DNA from 2 places in the Salinifilum aidingensis genome. Region 1 is predicted to be linked to the other one. Evidence: riboswitches for the same ligand, from Rfam matches in the RefSeq annotation. Region 1 holds a riboswitch; the other holds the start of a gene.

Region 1 (7,490 bases):
CTCGTAGGTGTAGGAGCGCGCCACGTCGTCGAGGTCCACCAGCCGTTCCCGGACGACGGACCCGTCGGGCATCGTCAGGTGGCGGACGCAGCCGACCGCGTCGGCGGGCCTGCCGTCCTCGATGTGGCTGGTCGCGATCGCCGGGTGCCACTGCGGCAGCCCGTCGAAGTCGCGCACCACCCGCCACACCGCGTCGGCCGGGGCGTCGACGGTGGCACTGGCGTACGAACGCGCCATGGGGTTTCCTCCTCGGATCGGGCCGGAGCTACTCGCCGCTCCGGCGGGTGAAGGACCGGGTCGTCTCGGCGATCGCCTTCTCCGCGGGCAACCGCTCCATGCTCGAGGCGCCGAAGAAGCCGTGGCAACCGCTGGTCGCCGCCAGCACGTACGCGGCGTCCTCCGGCTCGGAGATCGGGCCGCCGTGGCAGAGCACGATCACGTCCTCGCGCACCTGCCGGGCCGCGCGCGCCCAGGCGTCGATGTCGGCGACGCAGTCGTCGAGGGTGCGCGCGGTCTCCGCACCGATGCTGCCGCCGGTGGTCAGCCCCATGTGGCAGACGACGACGTCGGCGCCGGCGCGGGTCATCTCGCGCGCGTCCGCGGCGGAGAACACGTACGGCGTGGTCAGCAGGCCGGCCTCGTGCGCCGTGGCGATGAGCTCGACCTCGCGGTCGTAGCTCATGCCGGTCTCCTCGAGGTTGGTCCGGAACGTGCCGTCGATGAGCCCCACCGTGGGGAAGTTCTGAACACCGGAGAAGCCGAGGTCGGCGAGTTGGCCGAGGAAGCGCTCGGGCATGAGGAACGGGTCGGTCCCGTTGACACCGGCGAGCACGGGGGTGCTGCGCACGACCGGCAGCACTTCCCGCGCCATCTCCACGACGATGTCGTTGGCGTTGCCGTAGGCCAGCAGCCCGGCCAGCGAGCCGCGCCCGGCCATGCGGTAGCGCCCCGAGTTGTACAGCACGATCAGGTCGATGCCGCCGCTCTCCTCGGCCTTGGCGGACAGGCCGGTGCCCGCGCCGCCGCCGACGACCGGCTCGCCGCGGTCGACCTTGCCGCGCAGCCGGGACAGCAGTTCCGGGCGTTCGACACGCTTCGTCATATCCCCTTCCCTCCCCGTGTACGGGTCATCCCCCGGGGGCCGTCCCCGCGCGGGCCGGTGCCTCGGCCGTTCACGACGACCGCGGAGCGGTACCGATGCCCACTTCCGCCGCGGCGGCCACCACGGCGTCGGTGAACTCCGCGTCGTTGATGTTGTGCGGCACGCGCCGCACCCGCTCGGCGTCGCGCACGTTCCGCTCGATCGCGCCGAACAGCCGCTCGTCGGCGGCGGCATCGCGGAACGCGGCACCGGGGGAGTCCAGCAGGGACACCCCGCCCTCGGGCAGCAGGAACCGCACGGGCCCCGCGCAGGCGTTGATCTTGCCGGCGAGGAACTCGCCGATGCGCTCGCACTCCTCGGCGGTGGTGCGCATCAGCGTCACCTGCGGGTTGTGCTCGTACAGCAACCGGTCGCGGAACTCCTCCGGCACGGTGCCGCGCGCACCGAAGTTCACCATGTCCAGCGCACCGCACGAGCCGACGTAGGGCACCCGGGTGCGCGCGATCGCGTCGAGGCGCTGCTCGCCGGCGCTCATCACACCGCCGACGAGCAGATCGGCGATCTCGGTGGTGGTGATGTCGACGACCGCTTCGACGTAGCCGTCGTCGACGAGCTTCTCCATGGCCCGCCCGCCCGTCCCGGTGGCGTGGAAGACCAGCGGGTCGTGGGTGGCGCGCATCCTGTCGGCGACGGCGGTCACGCACGGGGTGGTCACGCCGAACATGCTCAGCGCGAGCGCGGGTTCGTGCTCGGCTTCGGGGACCTCGTGCGTGAGCGCGCCGAGCAGCGCGTGCGCGGCGTTGCCGAGCACGCGGCGGGAGATGCGGTTCAGCCCGGCGACGTCGGTCACCGAGGGGAACAGCACCAGGTCCGAGGAGTCCACGTAGGAGGAGGTGTCACCGGATGCCACTGTGGACACGATCATCTTCGGCACGCCCACCGGGAGGGCGCGCAGACCGCGGGAGATCAGCGCGGTGCCGCCGGAGCCGCCGAGGCCGAGCACCCCGTCCGCCGGCCGCTCGGCCAGGAAGCGCTCGAGCGCGACGGCCATGGCGGCCACCGCCGTGCCGCGGTCGGCGGTGAACACCGCGTCCGCCCCCTCGGGGTGGTGCGCGGCGACGTCCCGGGCGGGGACGTCCGGTGCCGCGCTCCGCGCAGCGGGGCCGGTGCCGACGTCGACGGTGGTCACGGCGCAGTGCGGGGCGAGCAGCTCCGCCACGTAGCGCAGATCGTCCCCCTTCGTGTCGAACGTGCCCACCACGTAGGCCCTCGGCGTGCGGTGCCCTCCGGTCACGGCGCCCTCCGTACACGGCTGCGTGATCATCGCGGATGCTACTGCGGCAGCGCCTGCTCTGCCCAGAGGCGCGCGTCCGCCGCGTCAGCGGCTCACGGCGACCGGCCCTCGTCCGGGACGGCGGGCAGCTGCGCGCGCAGCGCGATGATCTCGGCCTTGAGGGAGGCGACCTCGCCGCACAGCCGTTCGGCCTCCGCGGCGCTGTCGGCCGTGGCCCGGCCGGCGCGCTCGACGGAGTTCTCCACACCGCCGAACTTCTCCACGAACCAGGAGGCGATGCTGCCGGTGACGACGCCGAGCAGGGCGATGCCCGCGAGCATCAACCCCACGGCGATGAGCTTGCCCTGCCCGGTCACGGGGTAGTAGTCGCCGTAGCCGACCGTGGTGATCGTCGCCATGGTCCACCACAGCGCATCCGCGAAGCTCGTGATCGTGGCCTCGCCGGCGCCGCGTTCGGCGTCCAGCACGGCGAGGGCGGCCGAGACGCCGAGCAGCGCGGTCGCGCCGGAGACGTACAGCACGACCTGCCCGCGCACCCGCGCCTGGATCCTGCGGTTCATCAGCACCAGCACCGTCACCAGCCGCAGCACGCGCAGCTGGCGCAGCACCGGGACGAGGATGACCACCAGGTCGAACAGGTTGTGCAGCACGAACCGGCCGCGCTGCCTGGCCAGGGCGAGGCGCACGGCGTAGTCCACGGCGAACGCGCCCCACGTGACCCACATGGCCACTCCGACGCCGCGGCGCACGCCCGGCTGCATGCCGGGTTCGAGCACCGTCCACGCGTACAGCGCGATGAGCGGCCACTCGGTGCGCTGCTCCCACTTCACCAGCGGTGGAGGAGCGGCGCTCCCCGCGTTCTCGGAGCGCACGGTCTCGGATGACATCGTGCCCATGGTGCCGTGCCCGGAAGCGCCCGGGAACACGGCCGCGGCACCGGTCACGTCCGCGCTGCCCGCGCGCGGAAGAACGGCCCGCCGATCCGCGGGGAACGGCGGGCCGCAGGGCGTCACCGGCTCGGCTTGTTGCCCTTGAGCAGCTTGTTCTTCGCCTCGTCGATCTTGGCCCGGGTCTTGGGGTCCTGGGCGTACTTCTTCGCCTGCCGGATCGCCCGGCGCCCCTGGGGGCTGCTGGCGAGTCCGACGATCTTCTTCATCAGCGACATGTCCGCTCCTGGTCGGTCCTCAGCACGCGGCCTGTCCGCCGAAGTCCTGCCCGTCGAACGGCAGACCGGCGCGTCGCCTGGGGATCAGGCGTCCACCAGCCTACCGAGGTGATCGCGGGGACGACACCGCGCGCGGCAGGCCCCGGCGCGGGGGCCCGGGGCAGGATCCAGCGCGGGGACCTCAGCCGAGCACCCCGCTGACCGAGCTGTGCCCCTTGAGGATGTTGCGGGCGATGGTGCGGCGCTGGATCTCGTCGGTGCCCTCGAAGATGCGCAGCAACCGCAGGTCGCGGAACCAGCGCTCGACCGGCAGCTCGCGGGTGTAGCCCATGCCGCCGTGGATCTGCATCACGCGGTCGACGATCTCGTTGGCGCGGGTCCCGCCGTAGAGCTTGGCCATGGACTGCGCGTGCCGCGAGTCCATCCCCTGGTCGACCTGCCAGGCCGCTTGCAGCACGAGCCACCGCAGCGCCTCGATCTCCACGGCCGAGTCGGCGATCATCCACTGGATGGCCTGCCGGTCGGCGATGGGCGCGCCGAAGGTCTGGCGGTTGTTGGCGTACTCGGTGGCCATCCCGACGAGCCGCTCGCAGGCGCCGAGCGCGTGCGCGGGCAGCATGTAGCGCCCGCGGCCGATCCACTGCATCGCGAGCTGGAAGCCCTGACCGACCTCGCCGAGCACGTTCTCCTCGGGCACGCGCACCTCGTCGAACACCAGCGAGGCGGGTTGGCGCTCCCACTCGCCCATGATGTCGATGGGTTCGGAGGTCCAGCCCATGTCGCGGTCGACGAGGAAGCAGGTCACTCCGCCGTCGGCGCCCTTGGACTTGTCGGTGACGGCGAACACCATGGCGAAGTCGGCGTCGATGCCGCCGGTGATGAAGGTCTTCTCGCCGTTGATCACCCACTCGCCGCCCTCCTTGCGGGCGGTGGTGCGGATGTTCTTCGCGTCCGATCCGGCACCGGGCTCGGTGATGGCGAAGCAGGACTTCCGGGTGCCTTCGATGGTGGGCAGCAGGTAGCGCCGCTGCTGCTCCTCGTTGCCGCGGTAGAGGATGTTGTCCGCGTCACCGCCGAACTGGAACGGCACGAACGTGCGCCCCAGCTCGATCTGGATCAGCGCCGTCAGCACGGCCGGCAGGCCCATCCCGCCGTACTCCTCGGGGGTCTGCACGCCCCAGAACCCCGCCTCGCGCGCCTTGTTCCGCAGGTCCGCCTGCTCCTGCTTGGTCAGCCCCCGCTCACCGGCGCGCTCCCGGTGCAGCACCTGCTGCTCCAGCGGCATGAGCTCGCGCTGGACGAACTGGCGCACCCAGTCGCGCACGTCGCGCTCGGTATCGGACAACGAGAAGTCGACCATTGACCTGCACCCTTCCGCGTGAGCTACTAACTAACAACGTTAGTTTTATGGCAGCCTAGAGTCGGCCGCGCAGCCTTCGCAAGAGGCGTCCACCCCAGGCCACCCCATCCCGACCGTGGAGAAACCGTGCCCCGTCCGAGCCGTCCCCGCCTGACGACCGAGCGCATCGCCCGGGTCGGCCTCGAGATCATCGACGCCGAGGGGCTCGAGGCGCTGTCCATGCGCCGCCTGGCCGAGCGCCTCGACGTCCGCGCGGCGTCGCTGTACAACCACGTGCCGAACAAGGACGACCTGCTGCACACGATCTCCGACGAGGTCATGGCCCAGGTCGACGTCTCCGGCTTCGAGGTCGACTGGCCCACCGGCCTGCGCACGTGGGCGCGGTCCTACCGCGCCGCCCTGCGCGCGCACCCCAACCTCGTGCCGTTCCTGGCCGGCGGACCGGCCCGCCGGGAGAACGCGCTGCGCCGCGCCGACCGGGTGCACGGCGGCCTCGTGCGCGCCGGCTGGCCGCAGCGGTACGCCACGATGATCGGCGCGTCGACGAAGTACCTCGTCGTCGGCTCGGCCATGGCCTCGTTCGCCGAGGGCTTCCCCGCCGACGCGAGCGTCTACGACGAGCGGTTCCCCCACCTCGACCGCGCCCACCTGCTGCCGCAGCACACCGAGATCGACGCGGACAGCTTCGAACTCGCCCTCGGAGCGCTCATCGACGGGCTGCGCGAGGTCCACCGCACCCTCACCGCAGCGGCGCGCGAGGGCGGAGCGGCGATGCCGCACACCCCGCGCTGACCTGCACGCGCAACCGAGTGAGATCAGCCTCGCGTTGCGGTTGACTGCCCGCGGGGTCCTCCGTAGCGTCACGCTCTGACCAGGCCACAACCGGACAGCAGCGGACAGCAGACCGCACAACCGAATACCGCGCCGTTGACTCCGTGCGGGAGAGATCCCGGCCCGTCGGGACGCCGAAGGAGCAAGCACTCCCCAGCAAACTCTCAGGCACCACCTACCGCACGGTACGAGGCGGAACGGGAGGAAAGCAGGAGCGGACCGCTTCTCGCCCACGGTGCAAGCCGTCCAGCGACGGTGAAACTCTCAGGCCCATGACTCCAGGGGAGATCGCCCGACGTGCGTACGACCGCGCGGGTGGCGATCGAAGTGGTCCGGCTACGCTGGCAGGATCCGATTGCGTGCAGTTCCGGACCCGCGACCGCCGACCGGCGCCGCCCCCAGGAGGAGTCAGACACGATGACCTCATCGAGGCAGACGCCCCTGCACCAGGTCCACGAGGAGCTGGGTGCGACGTTCACCGACTTCGCCGGCTGGCACATGCCGGTGCGGTACAGCAGTGACACCGCCGAGCACAACGCGGTGCGCAACAGCGCCGGCCTGTTCGACCTGTCGCACATGGGTGAGCTCCACATCCGCGGGCCGCAGGCCGCGGAGGCCATGGACTACGCCCTGCTGGCCAACACCTCGGCGATCACGCCCGGCCGCGCGCGCTACACGATGATCTGCAACAGCGACGGCGGCGTGCTCGACGACCTCATCGTCTACCGGCTGCGCGAGGACGAGTACCTCGTCGTCGCCAACGCCGCCAACGCCGGCACCGTCTCCGAAGCGCTGGCCGACCGCGTCTCCGGCTTCGAGGTCGAGTTCCACGACACCTCGCACGAGTACGCGCTCATCGCGCTGCAGGGGCCGAACGCGGCGGCGATCCTCGGGCCGCTGACCGACACCGACCTGTCGACCGTCAAGTACTTCGCCGGGTACTACAGCACCGTGGCTGGTCGCGAGGTCATGCTCGCCCGCACCGGTTACACCGGCGAGGACGGTTTCGAACTGTTCACCGCGCCGGAGGACGCCGAGCCGATCTGGCGGGCGCTCACCGAGGCCGGCGCGGACCACGACCTCAAGCCCGCCGGACTGTCCTGCCGGGACACGTTGCGGCTGGAAGCGGGTATGCCGTTGTACGGCAACGAGCTCAGCGCCGAGTTGACGCCGTACCACGCCAATCTCGGCCGGGTGGTCAAGCTCGACAAACCCGACGACTTCGTGGGCAAGGCCGCGCTGGCGAAGGTCGCCGAAGTTCCCACCGACCGGACACTGGTGGGGCTGAGCACCGATCAGCGGCGCGCGCCGCGGCACGGCTACTCCGTGCTCGACCCCGGGGGCAACGAGATCGGCGAGGTCACCAGCGGTGCGCCCTCCCCCACTCTGGGGCACCCGATCGCGATGGCCTATGTGGACCGCGCGCACAGCCAACCGGGCACGGCGCTGAACGTGGACGTGCGCGGCAGGTCGCTGCCGGTGGAGGTGGTGGAACTGCCGTTCTACCGCCGCGGCACGTGACAACCGCGCCGTTCGACCGATCCGCACGGCCGTCGCAGACAGAAAACAGGAGGCAACACCAAATGTCCACACCGGACCTGTTCAACGACCAGCTTGCCGCGGTCGACCCGGAGGTCGCTGCTGCGGTGGGTTCTGAGTTGCGTCGCCAGCAGAACACGTTGGAGATGATCGCTTCGGAGAACTTCGCACCGCGCTCCGTCCTGGAGGCTCAGGGGTC
Region 2 (7,490 bases), on a different contig from region 1:
CGGAGGGGGAGACCCCGGGAGCATCGCCGGTTTCGGCGGCGCGCGGTACCTGGCGGCCGGATCGGCGCGGGTGTTCAACCTGTACTACCGGTTCGCCCCGGACCGGTGGGGGCGCGGGTGGGCCTCGGCCCTCGCGCGGCACGCGGTCGGCGCAGCGCACCGCGCCGACCGCGGGACACCGGTGATCGCGCGGATGGAACCCGCCAACCGGGCGTCCGAACGCGTCGCGGAGAAGGCGGGGCTGGCCTTCGCCGGCCACGACCGCAACGGGCGCCGCGTCCTCGCCGACCGCCCGGTCGCGGAGGGGTTCCTCGCGGACCTGCCCCCGTGAGCGCGGGAGGTCAGCGGGCGCTCAGTCGTGCTGGGCCCACGCGCCGGCGAGCAGCTGGACGAGCAGCGCCGCGCGCACGTCCGGGTCGTCCAGGTCGAGCTGCAGGACCTCCTCGACCCGCCGCATCCGGTACCGGAAGGTGTTCGGGTGCACCCGCAGCTCGCGGCTGGCCCGCCGCGGCTCGGCCGGGTGCCGCAGCCAGGCGTGCAACGTGGCCACGTAGTCCGAGCCGTGCCGCCGGTCGTGCTCGCGCAACGCCGCGAGCGGCCCCAGCGCGCCCACGCCCGCGTCCGTGGCGGCCCCGGCCATCCGCGACAGCACCAGCGCTGGCCAGTGCTCCTCGTACACCACCACCCGCGAGCGGGTGAGCCCGCCGCGGGACAGTCCCACGAGCTCGTCGGCCTGCCCGCGGGAGGCGGCGAGATCGGCGACGCCGACGGCCGTGCCCACGCCGATGAGCGGACGCGGGTCGATGTCCCACCCGGCCAGCGCCTCCCGCAGCGTGCGCCACCCGCCGGGACCGGAACGGTCCGGAACCACCGCGTACAGCAGGTTGCCGATCTCCGTGACCAGCGGGTGCGGCCCGATCCCGCGGGTGATCCACTCCCAGATGCCCAGCCGGTGCCCCTCGTCCGGCCCCTCCGGGGCGGGCACCTCGATCGCCACCACCCGGTGCGGCTCGTTCGACACGGCCAGCTCCGTGGCGGCCGCGCGCCAGCCCTCGCCTCCCTGCAGCAGCAGGCGCACCTGCTCGGCCGAGCGCTGCCGCTCCGCGTCGGAGACCGCGCGCCAGCGCAGCAGGCGCAGCGCCACGAGCGGGGCGGTGTCGGCGAAGGCGGTGGCGCGCTCCTCGGAGACCTCCTCCGGCACCACGGCCCACATCGACCCCAGCAGCTCGCCGCCCATCCGGATGGGCACCACCAGCCGCGGCAGCGTGCCGTCCTGCTGCGCGGGCACGAACACGGCCGAGCCGGACTTGCTCAGCTGCCGGAACGTGCCGCGGGCGCGGAACTTGGCCAGCACCTCGTCCGGCTGGCGCCGCCCCATGATCGTCGACACGCGCGCCGGGTCGATCCGGTCCTGCCGCGCCGAGTGCGCCAGCACCTGCGAGTGCGCGTCCTCGATCGTGACCGGTGCGTCGACGACATCGGCGACCGCGTCGGCCACGCGGAACAGGTCCCCCAGGCCCGGCAGCCCGGTGAACTCCCGCGCGGAGCCGCCGGCCGCGGGCACCTCCGGCTCCTCCCGGCGGCCGCCGGCCTCCGCCAGCGCGGCGCGCACCAGCCACACCAGTTGCGCCCACGAGGTGCCGGGCAGCACTTCCACGAGCGCGAGTCCGGCCTCCCGCGCGGCCGCGCGCACCGGTTCCTCGTCGGGCCACGGCGCCTTGCACAGCAGACCGGCCGCACCCCGCTCGGCGCACTCGGCGACGAGGTCGAGCGCCTCGCTGCGGTCGTGGCACGCCACACCGAGAACCAGATCACCTTCGGTGATCGTGATGTCGGCCTCAGCGACGACGACGTCGCCCACGCACGGGGTCGCGTCCGGCAGAACCGCTGCGCGCAGCAAAGTCGGGCCCACCCGCTGGACGAGCGCGGGGAGTTCCAACATGAGCTGCCTCACTGGTGCGCGGCCGGTGGTGCGGTGGGGCGTGTTGACAGCCCGCTGCGTCCGTTTATCGTGACCACACCGACAATCGCATAAGCCGATGATCCCGAGCGGGAGAGACCCCGAGTGCCCCTGGGCACCGGGGCGCCGAAGGAGCAAGACTCCCCGCAAACTCTCAGGCCCAGTGACCGCTCGGAGGAGGTGACTCTGGAAAGCGGCATCACCGCAGGTGCCGCACCCACGGTGCAAGTCGCGCACGCGGCGAAGCTCTCAGGTTCCGCAACAGAGGGGGAGGCCCATCCCGGGCAGTGCACTGACCGCGGCCTGCCCGGACGACGAACGGACGGAGCCTCCCGACATGACGTTGCCGAGCGAACTGCACTACACCGAGGAGCACGAGTGGCTCTCCGACTCCGGTGAGATCACCCGGATCGGCATCACCCAGCACGCCGCCGACGCCCTCGGCGACATCGTCTACGTCCAGCTGCCCGAGGTCGGGGAGCAGATCGAGGCGGGGCAGTCCTGCGGCGAGCTCGAATCCACGAAATCGGTGAGCGACCTCTACGCGCCGGCGACCGGGGAGGTCACCGCCGTCAACGAGGCCGTGGTCGACGATCCTGCGATCGTCAACTCGGACCCGTACGGTCAGGGGTGGCTGCTGGAGGTGCGCGTCACCGAGATGGGCAAGGTGCTCACCGCCGAGGAGTACCAGCAGCTCATCGGTTAGGGCCTGTTCCGGAACCTCCTCCGTTGTGCGCGGGGTTCAGCGTGGATGCGCCGCGAGGCGGTGGAGAGCGGCGTGGCGGAGTCCCCTCCGAAAGGGGCGGACGCTGCCCCGCGAGGCGCCACGCTCCCCGCACAGCAGGTGTGCGAGGTTGCGGAACAGGATCTTGGATCCTGAGGGAGTCCGGGCGGCCGGCCGCCCGGAGCGACGAGCCCACCGGCCGCCGGTGCACCGTTCCCGCCCGCGTTCACCGCGGTGCCGCTGCACGGGAATGACCAGTGAGACGACACCGCGGTCGCTGGCAGGGCGCGGTCCCGCGGCCTGACAGCACAACAGGGGGACCGATCAATGGCGATCAGCGTCTTCGACCTCTTCTCCGTGGGAATCGGACCGTCGAGTTCGCACACCGTCGGCCCGATGAGAGCTGCCCGCATGTTCGCCGAACGGCTGGAGCGGGACGGCGCGCTGCCCGCGGTCGCGCGGGTGCGGGCCGAATTGTTCGGATCGCTCGGCGCCACCGGAACCGGCCACGGCAGCCCGAACGCGGTGCTGCTCGGCCTGGAGGGCAACGCCCCCGAAACGGCCGACCCGGCCGTCGGCGGCGAGCGCGCGGCGGAGATCCGGCAGAGCGGCAGTCTGCGGCTGGCCGGTTCCCGCGAGATCCCGTTCCCGGTGGACGACGACCTGGTGCTGCACCGGCAGAAATCGCTGCCGGTGCACCCCAACGGCATGCGGTTCTCCGCCACCGACTCCTCCGGTGCGGAGCTGGCCAGCGCCGACTACTACTCCGTGGGCGGCGGTTTCGTCGTCGACGAGCAGGCCAGCGGCACCGACCGCATCGCCCCGGACGCGACCGCCGTGCGGCTGCCGTTCCACAGCGGCGAGCAACTGCTGCACACGGCCGTCGAGCTGGGGCTGCCGATCAGCGAGGTGATGCGCGCCAACGAGATGTCCTGGCGCAGCCCGGAGGAGGTGCGCGACGGCCTGCTGCACATCTGGCACGTGATGCGCGAGTGCGTCGACAACGGGTGCCGCGCCACCGGCCACCTGCCCGGCGGGCTGAAGGTGCGCCGCCGCGCGGCGGACCTGCGGGCGAAGCTGTCCGACGAGGACGACCCGACCGAGTGGGCGGGGCTGTACGCGCTGGCGGTCAACGAGGAGAACGCGGCCGGCGGCCGCGTGGTGACCGCGCCGACCAACGGCGCGGCGGGGATCGTGCCCGCCGTGCTGCACTACTACGCGCGGTTCGTCCGCGGTGCCGACGAGGACGGCATCGTGCGCTTCCTGCTCACCGCGGGCGCCATCGGCGCGCTGTTCAAGGAGAACGCGTCGATCTCCGGTGCCGAGGTGGGCTGCCAGGGCGAGGTCGGCTCGGCCTGCTCCATGGCCGCCGCCGGGCTGACCGAGGTCCTCGGCGGCACCCCGGCGCAGGTGGAGAACGCCGCCGAGATCGCCGTCGAGCACAACCTCGGGCTGACCTGCGACCCGATCGGCGGGCTCGTGCAGATCCCGTGCATCGAGCGCAACGCGGTCGCTTCGGTCAAGGCGATCACGGCGGCGCGCATGGCGCTGCGCGGCAACGGCACGCACTTCGTGTCCCTGGACAAGGCGATCAAGACGATGCGCAACACCGGGCGCGACATGAAGGACAAGTACAAGGAGACGGCGCGGGGCGGCCTCGCGGTCAACGTCATCGAGTGCTGAAGGCCCGCTCGCAACGGAGGAGGTCGCGCACGGGCTCTCAGAGCACGATGTACAGCAGGGCAGCGGCGCCGGTGAGCACCACCGCCGCGGTGACCGCCGCGTGCAGCCCCGCACCGGGCAGCGGGCGGGCGGCGTGCAACCGGCGCTCCTCCTGCAGGTTCCGGCGCCAGGTCAGCCACGTGCTGCCCGCGGCCAGCGGCACGAGCACCACCGCGCAGACGGCCGCGGCGAGCACGCTGTGCCAGGCGAGCAGCCGCAGCAGCACGAGGACGCCCACGGTGAACGCCAGCGTGGTGCGCAGCCAGGCCAGGGCGGTGCGCTCGGTCTGCAGCCCGGGGTCCCAGGGCTGCCGGGGGCGCGGTCCGTTCGCCGTCATCGCGGTGCTCCCTCCGCGGCGGGCGCCCTCTCCGCGTCGGGTGTCCGTTCCCTCGCGGTGCGCATCTCAGACGCCGGGCAGGAACATGAGCACGCAGGCGAGCACACCGGCCGCGACGAGGCCGTAACCGAGCACGGGCCCGAGCCGCGGGGCGGGCAGGGTGCGCCCCGCGCGCAGCGCCCGCTCGGTGGCGAACCAGCGGTGGAACGCCCCACCGGCGCAGGCCACCCCGCCCGCCACGAGGAGCACCGCGAGGATCGTCCGCAGTGGACTCGCGGGTGAGTGCGGTACGACGTTGAGGGCTTCCACACCGACGCCCGCCGCCATCAGCGCCAGCGCGGTGCGGATCCACGCGAGGAAGGTTCGCTCGTTGGCGAGGCTGAAGCGCGGGTCCGGGTCCTCGCCGGTCGCGTACAGCCGCCGCGGCCAGCGCTCGCCGTCGGGTTCGGAGGCCATACCGCCAGGTTATCCGCTCGCACCGGCGGGCCTGCGGAGCAGGGAAGACCGCTCCGGGACCGGGAGCTGTGCTGGGGCCGCCCCGGCGGGGTCGATCCGGCGTGGGGAACGGTCCAGCGCGGGGCGATCCGGTGGGCCGATCCGGTGTGCCGGAGCGGACGACTGCGCGGGGCAGCCGGGACGCCCGGTACCGAGCCGGCGTCCCGGCGCGCGGCGCGGTCGTTCAGAACTGGAAGATCTTGCCGGTTTCGGCCTGCATCCGGCAGGAGTTCGAGTACTCCTTCTGGAAGCGCACCGGCTCACCCCTCCAGTCGCCGGTGGCCGTGGCGGTGACGGGGGCGTACTCCATCGTGCACCGCATCTCATCGCTCTTGAGCGTGTTGAGCTTGCCGTTGGCGCTGGCGAGCGAAGCGCACGCCTGCCGGGCCGCGGGATGCGATCCGCCGGCCGGGTCGCAGGTGAGCACCGCGGCGCTGCGCGCGGAGTCCTGCTTCTGAACGGTCAGCGTGAGCATGCTGTCGGCGGGCTCGGCCGCGGGGTCGGGGTTGGCGGCGGCGCTCGCGACAGCGGGGCTGAGTGCGAGCCCGGCAGCGGCGACCGAGCCGAGCACTGCCCGACGGAACCTGGTCATGTGCACACTCCTCTGCGAAGGTAGCGGACTGCCACCATCTTTATCGGCGTGCGCGGCGTTGTGTATCGGGTATGCCCGAATTTAACTTGATCGAGGTTCCGAGGCGCTGCGGTTGTGACGAGAAGTAACGATCAGCGGCGCTCTTTCCGCTCCGGTGATCACACCGTCGGGTGGTGTCCGCTGTGGTCTGATCACGAGCGGGGAGCGCGTCGTCCGGTCGTCACCGGCTCGGGCTCCGCGGCCGGGAGGACCGCCCGGCGTCCGCGCCCCCTTCCGCCGCGCCGGAGTCCTCCCCGGGTTCCCCGCGGGAATCCCCCGTGGATGCGGAGTGGTCCGCGCCGCGGTCCCCGTCGGTGGATCCGTCCACGTGCGACTCCTCCCGGCTCTCCCCCACGTGGTGCCGGATCACGCGGTTGACCGCGCGCTGGAACCCGTCCACGAGCACCCGCAGCGTCAGCGGCCGCAGTTCGTCGGCCACCGCCTGCACCCGTTCGCGCTCCTCCTCCGGACGTCCCCGCTGGCGGTACGGCCGCAGCACGTTCTCGGCGAAGAGCTCGCGCAGCTCCACGGCGATCTGACCGGTGTGCTGGTCCACGATCTCCTTGGCGCGCACCAGCATGTCCTGCGGCAGGTCGAACTCCAGGATGCGCAGGCCGACGTCGAGCATGGCCGGGACCAGCAGCCGCACCCGCCCGGAACCGTCGTCGAGGCGCTGCACGATCCCCAGCTGGACGAGCTGGTCGATGCGCGCGTCGTCGAGGTGGCGCCCGGCCCGCTGGTCGAGCTCGTGGCGGTCGAGGTCCTCGGCCTGGTCGTCGGTCCACGGGGCGATCAGCGCGCGCTGCAGGGCCAGCTCCGCGGGGGAGGCGTCGTCCGGGATGCGGTGCAGCTGCCGCTCGATCGCTGCCAGGGTGAAGCCGAGCGCCTGCAGCTCCCGGATCAGGTCGAGCCGGGCGAGGTGCTCGCCCGAGTACATCCCGGTCCGCCCGCGCAGCCGCGGCGGGGGGAGCAGCCCGCGCGAGGAGTAGAAGCGGATCGTCCGCACGGTCACCCCGGCGCGGGCGGCCAATTCATCGACGGTGAGCTCGTCGTCCGCTGTTCGGAGCATGGCCGCACGATACTCCTTGACCTCTGTGACACCAACGGTGTAACACTGAGCACGTCACAATCTCTGCGGGGCGCGCCGTACCGGACGGGCCCGGGAACGAGGTGGTTCGTGACCGAATCCTCGCAGGCCGCGCGCCCGGCGGGGCCGCTGGCGGGCGTGCGCGTGGTGGAACTCGCCGGGATCGGACCGGCGCCGTTCTGCGGCATGCTGCTGGCCGACCTCGGCGCCGACGTCGTCCGCGTCGACCGGCCGCAGAACGCCGGGAACCCGGCCGACGTGCTCGACCGCGGCAAGCGCTCGCTGGCCGTCGACCTCAAGCACGCGGACGGGGCGGCGGCCGTGCGCGGCCTCGCCGACCGCGCCGACGTCCTGCTCGAAGGACTGCGCCCCGGGGTGACCGAGCGGCTCGGCATCGGCCCCGAGGACTGCTGGCGCAGCAACCCCGCGCTCGTGTACGGGCGGATGACGGGCTGGGGCCAGGAGGGGCCTCGCGCCGACCGGGCCGGGCACGACATCAACTACATCGCGCTCACCGGGATGCTGCACTCCATC

What was found. Region 1 has a riboswitch for glycine ahead of gcvT (glycine cleavage system aminomethyltransferase GcvT). Riboswitches for the same ligand answer to the same signal wherever they lie in the genome.
Region 2: linked by a shared signal. The riboswitch ahead of gcvH (glycine cleavage system protein GcvH) and the one ahead of gcvT (glycine cleavage system aminomethyltransferase GcvT) in region 1 are both predicted to bind glycine.

Annotation. Positions count from the first base shown of each region.
Region 1 is NZ_BAAGTH010000010.1:12-7,501, reverse strand. It holds gene ACYVJE_RS14310 (SRPBCC family protein) at 1-237, opposite strand, end outside; gene ACYVJE_RS14305 (phosphoenolpyruvate hydrolase family protein) at 266-1,102, opposite strand; gene ACYVJE_RS14300 (Tm-1-like ATP-binding domain-containing protein) at 1,173-2,426, opposite strand; gene ACYVJE_RS14295 (potassium channel family protein) at 2,489-3,283, opposite strand; gene ACYVJE_RS14290 (hypothetical protein) at 3,406-3,561, opposite strand; gene ACYVJE_RS14285 (acyl-CoA dehydrogenase family protein) at 3,743-4,921, opposite strand; gene ACYVJE_RS14280 (TetR/AcrR family transcriptional regulator) at 5,048-5,713, shown strand; glycine riboswitch at 5,850-5,943, shown strand; glycine riboswitch at 5,944-6,041, shown strand; gene gcvT (glycine cleavage system aminomethyltransferase GcvT) at 6,170-7,273, shown strand; partial or broken gene ACYVJE_RS14270 (serine hydroxymethyltransferase) at 7,336-7,490, shown strand, end outside.
Region 2 is NZ_BAAGTH010000005.1:201,078-208,567, reverse strand. It holds gene ACYVJE_RS09450 (GNAT family N-acetyltransferase) at 1-331, shown strand, start outside; gene ACYVJE_RS09445 (helix-turn-helix domain-containing protein) at 353-1,942, opposite strand; glycine riboswitch at 2,041-2,140, shown strand; glycine riboswitch at 2,141-2,235, shown strand; gene gcvH (glycine cleavage system protein GcvH) at 2,298-2,666, shown strand; gene ACYVJE_RS09435 (L-serine ammonia-lyase) at 3,012-4,367, shown strand; gene ACYVJE_RS09430 (DUF202 domain-containing protein) at 4,405-4,743, opposite strand; gene ACYVJE_RS09425 (YidH family protein) at 4,810-5,199, opposite strand; gene ACYVJE_RS09420 (SSI family serine proteinase inhibitor) at 5,423-5,830, opposite strand; gene ACYVJE_RS09415 (MerR family transcriptional regulator) at 6,051-6,938, opposite strand; gene ACYVJE_RS09410 (CaiB/BaiF CoA transferase family protein) at 7,047-7,490, shown strand, end outside.